DNA from 3 places in the Halomonas rhizosphaerae genome. Region 1 is predicted to be linked to each of the others. Evidence: riboswitches for the same ligand, from Rfam matches in the RefSeq annotation. Region 1 holds a riboswitch; each other region holds the start of a gene.
The links. A riboswitch is a leader RNA that binds a small molecule or an ion and turns the genes downstream of it on or off. The one in region 1 is predicted to bind thiamine pyrophosphate.
Positions count from the first base shown of each region.

Region 2: it holds a riboswitch for thiamine pyrophosphate, as region 1 does, so the genes downstream of both, tenA (thiaminase II) here and thiM (hydroxyethylthiazole kinase) in region 1, are expected to answer to the same signal.
Region 3: it holds a riboswitch for thiamine pyrophosphate, as region 1 does, so the genes downstream of both, QLQ86_RS11035 (SLC5/6 family protein) here and thiM (hydroxyethylthiazole kinase) in region 1, are expected to answer to the same signal.

Region 1 is NZ_JASCQQ010000005.1:8,447-12,695, reverse strand. It holds gene dauA (C4-dicarboxylic acid transporter DauA) at 1-1,498, shown strand, start outside; gene QLQ86_RS01485 (hypothetical protein) at 1,622-1,900, shown strand; TPP riboswitch at 1,941-2,041, shown strand; gene thiM (hydroxyethylthiazole kinase) at 2,079-2,885, shown strand; gene thiE (thiamine phosphate synthase) at 2,875-3,492, shown strand; gene QLQ86_RS01470 (DMT family transporter) at 3,497-4,249, opposite strand, start outside.
Region 2 is NZ_JASCQQ010000039.1:301,988-306,236, forward strand. It holds gene QLQ86_RS19980 (zinc-dependent alcohol dehydrogenase) at 1-158, opposite strand, end outside; gene QLQ86_RS19985 (CDP-alcohol phosphatidyltransferase family protein) at 306-1,079, shown strand; gene QLQ86_RS19990 (YceI family protein) at 1,097-1,717, shown strand; TPP riboswitch at 1,774-1,908, shown strand; gene tenA (thiaminase II) at 1,979-2,647, shown strand; TPP riboswitch at 2,746-2,858, shown strand; gene thiC (phosphomethylpyrimidine synthase ThiC) at 2,941-4,249, shown strand, end outside.
Region 3 is NZ_JASCQQ010000026.1:124,047-128,295, forward strand. It holds gene QLQ86_RS11030 (hypothetical protein) at 1-1,420, opposite strand, end outside; gene QLQ86_RS11035 (SLC5/6 family protein) at 1,489-2,877, opposite strand; TPP riboswitch at 2,867-2,986, opposite strand; gene QLQ86_RS11040 (peroxidase-related enzyme) at 3,052-3,639, opposite strand; gene QLQ86_RS11045 (DUF3427 domain-containing protein) at 3,756-4,249, opposite strand, start outside.

The sequences.
Region 1 (4,249 bases):
CACGGCAGCCTTCGTCGTCATCCTCTTCCCGATCGTCCAGCAGTACGGCCTGGGCGGCCTGCTGATCGCCTCGATGATGGCCGGCCTGATCCTGGTGGCGCTGGGCCTCACCGGCATGGGACGCCTCATCCAGTACGTGCCCTATCCGGTGGTGCTGGGCTTCACGGCGGGGATCGCGGTGGTGATCGCGGTCCTCCAGGTGCCTGACTTCCTGGGCCTTCAGGTCGGCCAGCTGGGCGAGCACTTCGTCGAGAACCTGGGACGGATCGCCGCCTCGCTGCCCGGCCTGGAGCCACTGGAGCTGGGGATCGGGGCCTTCACCCTGGGGGTCATGCTGCTCTGGCCGCGCCTGCATCTGCCGATTCCGGCGCCCCTGGTCGGGCTGGTGGTCGGCGCGGTGGCGGCCTATGCGGTCAACCACGGGATCGGCGACCCGAGCACGGGCAACCTGGTGGAGACCATCGCCTCGCGCTTCACCTGGGAGGCTCAGGGCGAGAGGGGCAGCGGGATTCCCCCGATCGCGCCGAGTCTCGTGGCCCCCTGGCGACTGCCCGGCGCGGACGGCGAACCCCTGGCACTGGACTTCGAACTGATTCGCGCCCTGCTGGGTCCGGCCTTCGCCATCGCCATGCTGGGGGCGATCGAGTCGCTGCTCTGCGCGGTGGTGTCCGACGGGCTGACCCGGACCCGGCATGACCCCAACGCCGAGCTGATCGGCCAGGGGCTTGGCAATATCGTCGCGCCGCTGTTCGGCGGCATCACCGCCACGGCTGCCATCGCCCGTACCGCCACCAACATCCGCAGCGGTGCCCGTTCGCCGATCGCGGCGGTGGTGCACTCGCTGGTGGTGCTGCTGGCGGTAGTCGCGCTGGCCGGCCTGCTGGGGCTGGTGCCGATGGCCGCGCTGGCGGCGCTGCTGTTCATCGTCGCCTGGAACATGGGCGAGGCCCGCCACTTCCTGCACACCCTGCGCTCTGCCCCACCGGGGGACGTGGCCATCCTGTTGACCTGTTTTACCCTGACCGTGCTCTTCGACATGGTGCTGGCGGTGGCCGTGGGCATCGGGCTGGCAGCTGCCCTCTTCATCCGGCGCATGTCGCTGCTGACCCAGACCCAGCGGGTCGACAACGGGTCGCATGCCAGCATCGACGAGCTGCCCGCCGAGATCGCCCTCTACGACATCGATGGCCCGCTGTTCTTCGGCGCCGCCGAGAAGGCGCTCACCTCGCTGCACCTGGTGGACCCGAAGGTGCGGGTCGTCATCCTCGACATGCATGACGTGCCGAGCATGGATGGCACCGCCATCGTGGCCCTCCAGGCCCTGGTCGACGAGATGCATCGCCAGGGGGTCGCGCTGGTGCTGGTCGGCCTGCCGGCGCGCATCCTCGTCAAGCTGCGCCGTGCGGGCATCCGCCGCACGGCCGGCCAGCTGACGTGGTGCCGGGAACTGGCCCACGCCCGGAAGGTAGCCCTGCGCTGGCTCGCCCGTACTGCCTGAAGATCCACGATGCCACTGACACGCAACGGCCATCGCGCCTTAAGCGGACCTTAAGACGGCTCCTCTAGCGTCTGGTGAACGGGGAACAGGTCCCCGTCCATCGAACCACGAGGAGGCGACACCATGGGGACTGTCACGCGTGATACCCCCGCAGCGGAACACCTGGCGAGCGCTCGTCGAGCCGGCCTGCTGGTGGTGGCCGGCTGGCTGCTGCTGGCTACGGGCGTGCTGCTCGCCGACTGGGCAGCGGTGGAGCTGCCGCTGGGACTGATCGGCCTGGGTGCCGCGGCCCTGGCCCGGCTGTGGCCGAGCCCGGCCCTACAGTCGGACACCCTCGACGCCCTGTACAGCCTGACCCTGGCCAGCCTGATCACCCTCTCCGGCTTCCACCTGCTGGCCTGAACCCGGCCTTTACAGCCAGGGAGCGGGCAGGGATAGTGGAGCCTGACGACAGGGGCGCCGTGGCGACATCGCCACGGCTGAGACGCACCCTCGGAACCTGACCCGGATAATGCCGGCGGAGGGAGTCGTGTGGCCCCGGCCCTGCGCCGAGCCGCACCTCCCGCGCCGGGGAGGCCCCATGCTTGCCATCGATCCCGCCGCGCACCTGGCCCGGGTGCGCGAGACCAGCCCGCTGGTCCACAACATCACCAACCATGTGGCCATGAACAGCATGGCCAACGTGCTGCTGGCCATCGGCGCCTCGCCGGCCATGGTCCATGCCCGCGAGGAGGCCGCCGAGTTCACCGCGCTGGCCGGCGCCCTGACGATCAATATCGGCACCCTCTCGCCCCACTGGGTCGATGCCATGGAGGCCTCCGCCCTGGCCGCCGGGGAGACGGGGCGTCCCTGGGTGCTGGACCCGGTGGCGGTGGGCGCCACGCGCTATCGCCGCGAGACCGGGGCGCGACTGCTGGCGCTGTCGCCGGACGTGATCCGGGGGAATGCCTCGGAGATCATCGCCCTGGCGGGGCAGGCCGGCGGCGGGCGCGGCGTGGACAGCACCGACCCTGCCGAGGCGGCCCTCGACGCCGCCCGCCGGCTGGCCCGCCAGACGGATGGCGTGGTCGCGGTGACCGGCGAGGTGGACCTGGTCACCGATGGCCGACGGGTCGCCCGACTCAGGGGCGGCCACCCGCTGATGCCCAGGGTCACCACCCTGGGCTGCGCGCTGACGGGGGTGGTGGCGGCCTTCCTGGCCGGCGCCGATGACCCCTTCGAGGCGACGGTGGCGGCGCTTGCCTGCTACGCCGTGGCCGGCGAACTGGCCGGCGAACTTGCAAATGGCCCGGGCAGCTTCGCGGTGGCCTTCCTCGACGCCCTCTTTCACCTGGAGGGCGAGGCCCTGACCGAACGGGCCCGACTGGAGGTGGACGATGCGCCTTGATCTCTCGCTGTATCTCGTCACCGACCGCGGGCTCTGCGCGGGCCCTGGGCTGGTGGAGACCGTGATGGCGGCGGTGCGCGGCGGCGTGACGGTGGTACAGCTGCGCGACAAGCACGCCAGCGACGTCGAACTGATCGACCAGGCGCGTCGCCTGAAGGCCGCACTTTACGGCAGCGGTGTGCCGCTGATCATCAATGACCGGCTGGAGGTGGCCCTGGCCGCCGGCGCCGACGGCCTGCACATCGGGCAGGACGACTGCGACGTGGCCAGAGCCCGCGCGGCGCTGGGTCCGGAGGCGATCCTCGGGCTCTCGGTCCAGACCCATGACCAGCTCGCCCGCCTCGACCCGGCGCCGCTGGACTACCTGGGGCTGGGCCCGGTCTTCGCCACCCCCAGCAAGCACGACCACGCCGCGCCGCTGGGCTTCGAGGGCCTGGCTGCCCTGGTGGCCGCCAGCCCCCTGCCGAGCGTGGCCATCGGCGGCCTCAAGGCCGAGCACGTGGCCGCGACGCGGGACGCCGGTGCCCGCGGCCTGGCGGTGATCTCGGCGATCTGCGGCACCCCCGACCCCGAGGCCGCCGCGCGGGCCTTCCGTTCCCCGCGCTGAGGCGTCAGGAGGTCGGACGACGCTTCAGGGTGGTGCGTCGCTCGTGGTAGGCGATCGCCAGGCCACTGCCGATGATCAGGATGCTGCCGACGAACACCCAGAAATCCGGCATCTCGCCCCAGAACCACCAGCCCAGCAGCACCGCCCAGAGCATGGCGGTGTAGTCGAAGGGCGCGGCGATGGCCGCCGGGGCATGGCGGAAGGCCATGGTGATGAAGGCCGTGGCGCCCACCCCGAAGAGGCCCGATCCCGCGAAGGCCAGCCAGTGCCAGGGGTGGGGCGTCTGCCACACCCAGGGCAACGCCATGGCGGTCACCACGAAAGGCACCAGAGTCATGTAGAAGACCATCGCCCAGAGGTGCTCGGTGCCGCCCCAGCGCCGCGCGGTGATCATCATCAGCGCATAGAAGGCCGCCGCCCCGATCAGCGCCAGAGCGCCGGGGTCGAAGGCCTCGCCGCCGGGACGCACCACGATCAGCACCCCGACGAAGCCCACCAGCGAGGCCGCCAGCACCGGCCTCTCGATGCGCTCGCCCAGCAGCGGCACCGAGAGCAGGGTGACGAACAGCGGTGCCACGAAGGCGATGGCGGTGGCCTCGGCCAGCGGCAGCAGGGTCAGGCCCAGAACGAAGCAGAACATGGTGCCGGTGTAGATCAGCCCGCGCAGCAGGTGGATCCCAGGGCGTCGGGTACGCAGCTTGCGCAGGCCGCCGCCGAACCGGGCCAGCACCGCGATCAGCGGCAGCGAGACCAGGGT
Region 2 (4,249 bases), on a different contig from region 1:
CTGCCCTCGAAGACCAGCGATTCGGTACCGCGACTGATGCCGCTGAAGAGGGCTCGAACGGCCACCTCGCCGGGGCCAGGCATGGACACCTGTTCCTGTCGCAGGGCTCCCTGGCCCGGTGCCAGGGTCCAGAAGGCGGTAGCGCTAGCATGTCGCATGGCAACATCCGTAGTGGGGACGTCAGGGGTATGAACAGACGCTAACGAAGCCGTGAGCGACATCGATGCAACCGGCCCAGTCGTACAACACTGTTGGCTGCACGCCTATTCTTCTACAATAATGATACGCCAATATTGGAATGCACAATGCAATACTGTCAATCGACCCGCGACCATGCCAGGGGGCCGGCCATCCCGATCGTCCGTGACCTTGGCGTCGGCGCCCTGATCCTGCTGGCCGCGACGACACTGCTGTGGTCGTGGGTCGGGGCGAGCTTCCGGGTACCCCTCCTGGCGATGATCACCTACCTGATCATGGCCGGACTCGTCGTGGCCTCGGCGCCCTCCCACTGGCGAAGACTGGGCTGGGCCAATCGCATCACCCTGTGGCGGGGGGCCCTGATTGCTCTGCTGGCCGGCACCCTGGCCGACCCCGACCTGCTGGCCCGAGACGCTGTCCCCCTTGCCGCCCTGGCCCTGCTGGTCCTGCTGCTGGATGGTGTGGATGGCTGGGTCGCGCGCCGCACATCCACGCAGAGCGACTTCGGGGCGCGCTTCGACATGGAACTCGATGCCTTCCTGATCCTGCTGCTGTGCCTGGCATTGCTGTTGCTCGACAAGGCAGGCCCCTGGGTGTTGGCCATCGGCGCCATGCGCTACGCTTTCGTTATCGCCGGACGCAAGCTCTCCTGGCTGACCGCGACCCTGCCGCAGAGTCGTCGCCGCAAGATCGTCTGCGTGTGGCAGGTTGCTGCCTTGATGATCGCCCTGCTGCCCGTCGCCGGCGCCACGACCACGAATTGGCTGGCCGGAAGCGCTCTGGCCGGCCTGATCTGGTCCTTCGGCGTCGATATCCGCTGGCTGTATCGCCATGCCCCGGCAAGGCGGGTGGAGGACTGTCGCGCCAGCAGTCACTCGTGAATCGAAAGGAAACCCTCATGCCTTTGCCCCTCAGTCATATCTCCCCTCCCGCATTGCCCATCGCCACAGGGCTCGTCCTGGCGCTGGGCGCATTCTCGATGCAGCCGGCCAGTGCCGAGCCACGCACCTACGAGATAGATCCAGAGCACTTCTCCATCGGCTTCCTGACCGAACACGTCGGCTACGCGGACACGCTCGGCATGTTCCTGGAAGGCCAGGGCGAATTCGTCTATGACGAGCAGACTCGAGAACTGCACTCCGGGAGAGTCGAGATCGCCACCGACAGCGTCTTCACCAACCACGAGGAGCGTGACAACCACCTGCGCAGCGACGATTTCCTCGACGCTCGCCGCTACTCGACGATCGTCTTCGAGGTGACCGACTTCGAGGCACGCAGTGACAGCGAAGGCACACTGGAAGGCGAACTGACCCTGCTCGGCGAGACCCGCCCCCTGACCCTGGACGTCACGCTCAACAAGGCCGACGTGTACCCCTTCGGCCACGGACAGCACACCCTGGGACTGTCGGCACGCACCACCATCGCCCGCAGCGACTGGGGGATGACCTACGGGGTCGACAACGGCATGGTCGGCGACGAAGTGGAACTGATCCTCGAACTGGAGGCGATCAGGCAATAGCCGATCCCGACAGATAGACGGGCTGGCAAGTCATGACCAGCCTGCTAGACTAACTCACTCGCTTGACGGGGTGCCGGTGAATCCGGCTGAGATAGCGCAGGGGTCTCTCCAGGAATGGACAGCACCCGAGCGCTGGTCCCGTGGAACCTGATCCGGCTCGTACCGGCGTAGGAATCAAGCGGTGAGCCAGTGCCTCTCCGGCAGCCCCATGGCCACCCTCCCCTCGCCCGACTCCGGATCGACACCGCTACCGGAGGCAAGATGGGCTCCCGCTTCAGTGACCTCACCGCCGCCTGCCAGGCCGACTGGCGCGCCTATATCGAACACCCATTCGTGCGCGGCCTGGGCGACGCCACCCTCGACGAGGGCGCCTTTCGCCACTACCTGCAGCAGGACTACCTCTTCCTGATCCACTTCGCCCGGGCCTATGCGCTGGCCGCCTACAAGAGTCGAACCCTGGCCGACCTGCGCCAGGCCCATGAGGGGCTCAAGGCGATCCTCGACGTGGAACTCGGCCTGCACGTGGACTACTGCCGCGACTGGGGCATCGCCGAGGAGGACCTCGCCGCCCTGCCCGAGGCCCGCGCGACACTCGCCTACACCCGCTACGTGCTCGACACCGGCCACCGCGGCGACCTGCTCGACCTGCACGTGGCATTGGCACCTTGCCTGGTGGGCTATGGCGAGATTGCCCGGTGGCTCACAACCCGGCCCTCCACCGTGCGCGGCCAGGCCAATCCCTATGACGCCTGGATCGGCATGTACGAAAGCGACGAGTTCCAGGATGCCATGCACGCCGAGCTTGAGTGGCTCGATGCGCGCCTGGCCGAGGTCACCCCGGGGCGCTTCCAGGAGCTGTCGGAGGTGTTTCGCGACGCCACGCGACTCGAGATCGACTTCTGGCAGATGGGGCTGGACCGCACCGACTGATGGCCTGGTGCCATCGCTGGCCCTATGGAAAGACCCGCGCTGGCTCTGGTCAGGCCAAACGCGGCGGGCAAGATACGTCTTGCCCGGGTAGTTGACCACCACGCTTGACGGGGTGCCGTTGAAGACGGCTGAGATCATGCAGCACCCGAGCATGGATCCCGTTGAACCTGAACTGGCTAGGACCAGCGTAGGGATCAAGCGACACGCCGCCACGGCGCTCCATGCCTGGCGGCCCCTGTCCTCCCCAGCTTGTCCTCCCTGACAACCCCATGAAACCCAAGGGAGAACACCGCATGAGCAAGACCGCCCACTTTCTCGCCGAGACCGCCCGCGTCGACGAGGCCGCTATCCGGCCGTTGCCCGGCTCGCGCAAGCGCTACGTCGAGGGCTCGCGCCCGGACATCCGCGTGCCCTTCCGCGAGATCTCGCTGTCGCCCACCCGCACCTCGGGGGCCGACGAGGAGAACCCTCCGCTGCTGGTCTACGACACCTCCGGCCCCTACACCGACCCGGACGCCGAGATCGACCTGCGCCGCGGCTTGCCCGAGCTGCGTCGCGCCTGGATCGAGCAGCGCGACGATACGGAACGGCTCGACGGCCCCACCTCCGAGTACGGCCGTCGCCGTGCCAACGATCCCACGCTCGCCCCGCTGCGCTTCGACCTGACCCGTACCCCGCGGCGGGCCAAGGAAGGCAGGAACGTCACCCAGCTGCACTATGCGCGCCAGGGCATCATCACCCCGGAGATGGAATTCATCGCCATTCGCGAGAACCAGCGGCGCCAAGCCCTGGGAACCGAGGAAGTCGAGCGCATCCTCGGCCAGCAGCATCCGGGCCAGGGCTTCGGTGCGCGGCTGCCGGAGGAGATCACCTCGGAGTTCGTGCGCCAGGAAGTGGCGGTGGGCCGCGCCATCATCCCCAACAACATCAACCACCCCGAGTCCGAGCCGATGATCATCGGCCGCAACTTCCTGGTGAAGATCAACGGAAACCTAGGCAACTCGGCGGTGACCTCCTCCATCGAGGCGGAGGTCGACAAGATGACCTGGGGCATCCGCTGGGGCGCCGACACCATCATGGACCTCTCCACCGGGCAGAACATCCACGAGACCCGCGAGTGGATCATCCGCAACGCCCCGGTGCCCATCGGCACCGTGCCCATCTACCAGGCGCTGGAGAAGGTCAATGGGGTGGCCGAAGACCTCACCTGGGAGGTATTCCGCGACACCCTGATCGAGCAGGCCGAGCAGGGCGTGGACTACTTCACCATCCACGCCGGGGTGCTGCTGCGCTATGTGCCGCTGACCGCCAAGCGCGTGACCGGTATCGTCTCGCGGGGCGGCTCGATCATGGCCAAGTGGTGCCTGTTCCATCACCGGGAGAGCTTCCTCTACACCCACTTCGAGGAGATCTGCGAGATCTGCAAGCAGTACGATGTCGCCTTCTCGCTGGGTGATGGCCTGCGCCCCGGCTCGGTGGCCGACGCCAACGACGAGGCCCAGATGGCCGAGCTCGAGACCCTCGGCGAGCTGACCCACATCGCCTGGAAGCACGACGTGCAGGTGATGATCGAGGGCCCCGGCCATGTGCCCATGCACCTGG
Region 3 (4,249 bases), on a different contig from region 1:
ATGGCCACAGCAGGAAGCGCTCGAGGCGCTCGGTATGCGGCACCAGGCCATCGGGGCCATAGAGGCTGCGGCGTCCGCCACCGGGCAGCGCCAGGGAGCGCCGGCCATGGTCGGGTGGCGCCGACGCCGCCTTGAGCGCGTAGCGGCGCGTCTCGGCCACGCCGATGTGGGAATCCGCAAGGCCGAGGTTCTCCACATAATGGCTGACCGCGGCGAGGCGCACCGCCAGCCGCTGTCCCGCCACCAGGCGTGGTGCCTCGCTGGGCGTCAGCGGCGCCTCGCGCAGGTCCGCGTCCGCGGCCACCTCGACACGCTCGAGGGGCGGCACGGGAAAGAAGAGGTGGTAGCAGCCACAGGGATGGATGCTGTCGTGGATCAACGGCCGCCCCCGCTCGTCGAGGGTGACCCGCCACACCAGGCCGTCGAGGCGCCCGCCGAGCAGGTCCAGCGCGCCCTGCCTGGAGCGAGCCGGGAACCACAGGGTATAGACCAGCTGCGGCAACAGCTCGCCCTCGAAGCGGGTATGGCTCAGCCGCACGTCGGCCACCGGACGGGTGGTGTCCACCCGCGGTAGCGGTCCTTCGGGGCCGGCGAACCAGTAAGGGGCGCCGAAACGGTCGTCGTGACTCCGGGTCTCGACGAGAAACACCGGGGCATGGTACGCCGCCAGGCGCAGCAGCGCCTCGCGCTCGAGCTCGACGAAGCCGAGCGGGCTGCGCGGCGCCTCGCGAAGCCACCGAGCGGCGGCGTCGGCATCCCGAGGCTGGCCGCTGGGCGGCGCATAGCGGACCAGGGGAGCCTCGGCCGGCATCGTCGCGAAGGAGGCCTCGAAGGTGTCCAGGTGGCCTGCCTTCCAGCGGTTGTAGCCGATGGCCAGGCCGAGGCGGGTCAGGGGATAGAGCCCCAGCGCCCGGCGCCAGGTCCGGTAGTGGTCGGGAGCCTCGACCGCCGCCCGCAACCGCTCGCGGGCCGGCCCGCTTCCCACCCCGGCCAGCAGCTCACGCTGCATCAGGCGCTCTGCGCAGGCATGGACGGCCTCGGTCGGCTCGGCGCCGGTCGGGAGTGGGTCCCGTCCGGCAGCCGGCAGGTTAGCGGCCTCGATGGCGCGCGCCTCGGCATCCAGCCCGCGCATCCGGGTCACCCAGTCGGCGAAGGCCGCGTCGGTGTCCAGTTCGTCACCCAGGCTCGCGAGCAGACGGTCGGTACGCAGGTAGGGGAAGCCGGCCACCCGGGCCGCCCCGGCATCGGTCACCCCGGCCTCTGCCACCGCCGCATCGAAGGCGGCCAGCCGCTCCAGGCAGCGGGCGTCCCGCGGGTCGCGGTCGACAACATCCGAGCGCCAGTCGGGACTGGCAGCACAGCCCGCCAGCAGCCCGAGCAGGAGAAGCACCCCGGGGCGCACCGGTGAGCAGACCTGCATGGCGCGATTCCTCGCGAACACGGATGGACCCCCTCAGCGTGGCCGCCCTCCGCCGAACTGGCAACGTCTCAAGCCGGACGCGCCTTCCCCGCCGGCCGGAGCCACGCGATCAGCAGGCTGACCAGGGTGGAGGCGAGAAGCGCGCCCAGGAACGGCGGCAGGGTCGGGATGCTGCCGGGGAAACTCGCCGCCAGCACGCCCGCCGCGGGGCTGCCCTGGGCGACCCAGCCCGGCAGGATGGCGCCGAGCATGCCCGCCACGCCGCCGGCCACCGCGGCCGTGGCGCTCATCCGCGACCAGAGCCCCAGCAGCACCGGCACCACGATAGCCGCACAGAGCAGGTCGGCGATCAGGAACAGCCGCAGCACCGAGAGCCCCTGCAGCGCCACGACCACCACCGGCACCATCAGCGCCACCGTGACCATCCGTGCCGCGCCGATGGAGAGCCCGCGCCGACCGGAGCCCGCCACCACCAGCGAGGCGAGGCCGTTCTGAAGGGTATCCACGCTGGAGGCGACCAGGGTGACCGCCAGCACCAGCGCCGGCAGGGCCAGCCAGCCCGGCGCCTCCGCGAGCAGCGCGAAGAAGGGGATCGGCGGCTCGCCCAGCGCCACGCCGGCCATGGCGGCCAGCATGCCGAGGCCGCCCACCGCCATCACCACCAGCACGGTGACGCCGCCGCCCAGCCAGGCCCCGCGGCCCAGGGCGCGATCGTCGCGCGCCGCCCACACCCGCTGCCAGTAGCCCTGGTGGAAGAGGTTGGCCGCGGTCACCGCGATCACCAGGGTCAGCGCCACGGCGAGCGCGCTGCCGGCGGGGATCGACGGCAGCGCGGCGTCCACCGGCATCTCGGGCAGGCGCATCAGCGCCACGCCACCGACCAGGGCCAGCAGCGCGATCAGCAGCCAGGCCTGCCAGCGGTCGGTGGCGAGGCTCGCCCGCAGGCCGCCCACCGCCGTGTAGAGCAGCGTGGAGACCGCCACGCCGATCACCACCAGCGCCGGCGGCACGTCGGAGAGCAGTGCGGTGATGGCACCGATGGCCGTCAACTCCGCGGCCAGGAAGCAGGCCATGTAGAGGACTGAGACCAGCGACACCCAGCGCCGCACCCCGACGCCATAGCAGGCCTCGGCGAACTCGCCGATGCTGCGCCCCTCGGGCAGGTGGCGGCGGATCGCCGGGCCGTAGAGCCCGAGCACGATGAACGGCAGCGCCGAGCCGATGGCATAGCCGGCCAGCGCCATCGGGCCGACGAAGGCCCCGATCTCGGGGGGCGCGAAGAGGATCCAGGCCCCCATCCCGGAGGCCAGGAAGGAGAGGCCCAGCGACTGGGCCCCCTGGGAGTTGCGCGCGGTAACATAGTCGTCGAGGGGGCCATCGGCCCGGCGGGCCCTGAGGCCCAGGAAGGCAAAGCAGAGCAGCGCCGCGCCGAGCACGGCAGACGTCAGGTAGGGCATGTCGCACTTCCTCCGCCGGTATGAACCGGATCAGGTTCCAGGGTCAGCGCCATGCGCTCTCTCAGCCCCGGCCGACACTCTCGGCGTCGAGACTCCCCTGGCGACAAGTGAATGGATTGTGGGACCTACCACTTGGTAGGTCAAAGTCAATCCTAACCTAACTGGCGGTATTCATCACTTCTCCCGCGGCACCCTCCCCATCAGGTAGAACTCCTCGTTCGGAGGTGTGCCGGTCAGGGTGACCAGACGGTTGGAGAGGCCGAAGAAGGCGGCGATGGCGCCGATGTCCCAGATATCATCGTGGGTGAACCCGGCCGTTTTCAGGCGGGCCTCCCACTCGTCGGTGAGCTCTCCCACCTCCAGGCCGCAGTAGAGGGCGAAGTCCAGCATAGTGCGATGGCGCTCGCTGATCGGCGCGGTGCGATGATTGATCGCCACCTGGTCGGCGAGCAGCGGGTCCTTGCTGTAGATCCGCACCAGGGCGCCGTGGGCCACCACGCAGTAGAGGCAGCGGTTGCGGGCGCTGGTGGCCACCACGATCATCTCCTTCTCCGCCTTGGTGAGCGTGTCGGACTCGCGCTCCATCAGGGCATCGTGGTAGGCGAAGAAGGCGCGAAACTCGGCCGGTCGGTGAGCCAGCATCAGGAAAACATTGGGCACGAAGCCGGCTTTCTCCTGTACCGTCAGCATGGCATCGCGGACATCATCGGGCAGGTCGTGGATCGATTCGGGGACGGAGAAGCGGCTGATCGGCGCGGACATGGAGGCTCCAGGCGTTGTGGTTGTTGGCAATGCCACCAAGTTATCAGTTAACGTCAACGTCAACATGCCGGCAAAGGTCGAACCTCCTCCGGTATTCCGCTTTGGCTACCCTGTCGCTATGCCGGCCTCGCATCCTCGAATAGCTCCGCGGGCATCGGATACTCCAGTTCCCAGGTCATGGCGATGGGACGATCTCCTTGATAGCCTTTCAGCGCCTTGGCCGGTCCCAAGAAGATAAACGGTGCCGTCTCTCCCTCGATCCGCTTGGTCAGGCGAGCGAAGAAGAGGATCGTATAGCCACGCTCTTCGAAATGGAGATAGTTCTGCCCCGTCGGGCTCTCCTGAGTGACGGTTGACTGGCTCTCCCAGTGCAACAGTCTTCGGCTGATGGGATAGTCGCGATAACGCGTGGTAGGAGAGAAGTCTCCCTCGTCCTTCTGGAAGGTGACCAAGTGGATATAGGCACGAATGTCCTTGGCGTGGATGACGCCCACCCCGGTGGCGCCCGGTTTCTCAAGGCTGGCCAATCCCAGAGCCGCCTTAATTTCGGCGGTGCCATAAACACCATGCAGTAGTAGCCCGCAGTCGAACGGCAAATCATTCAGGGGTT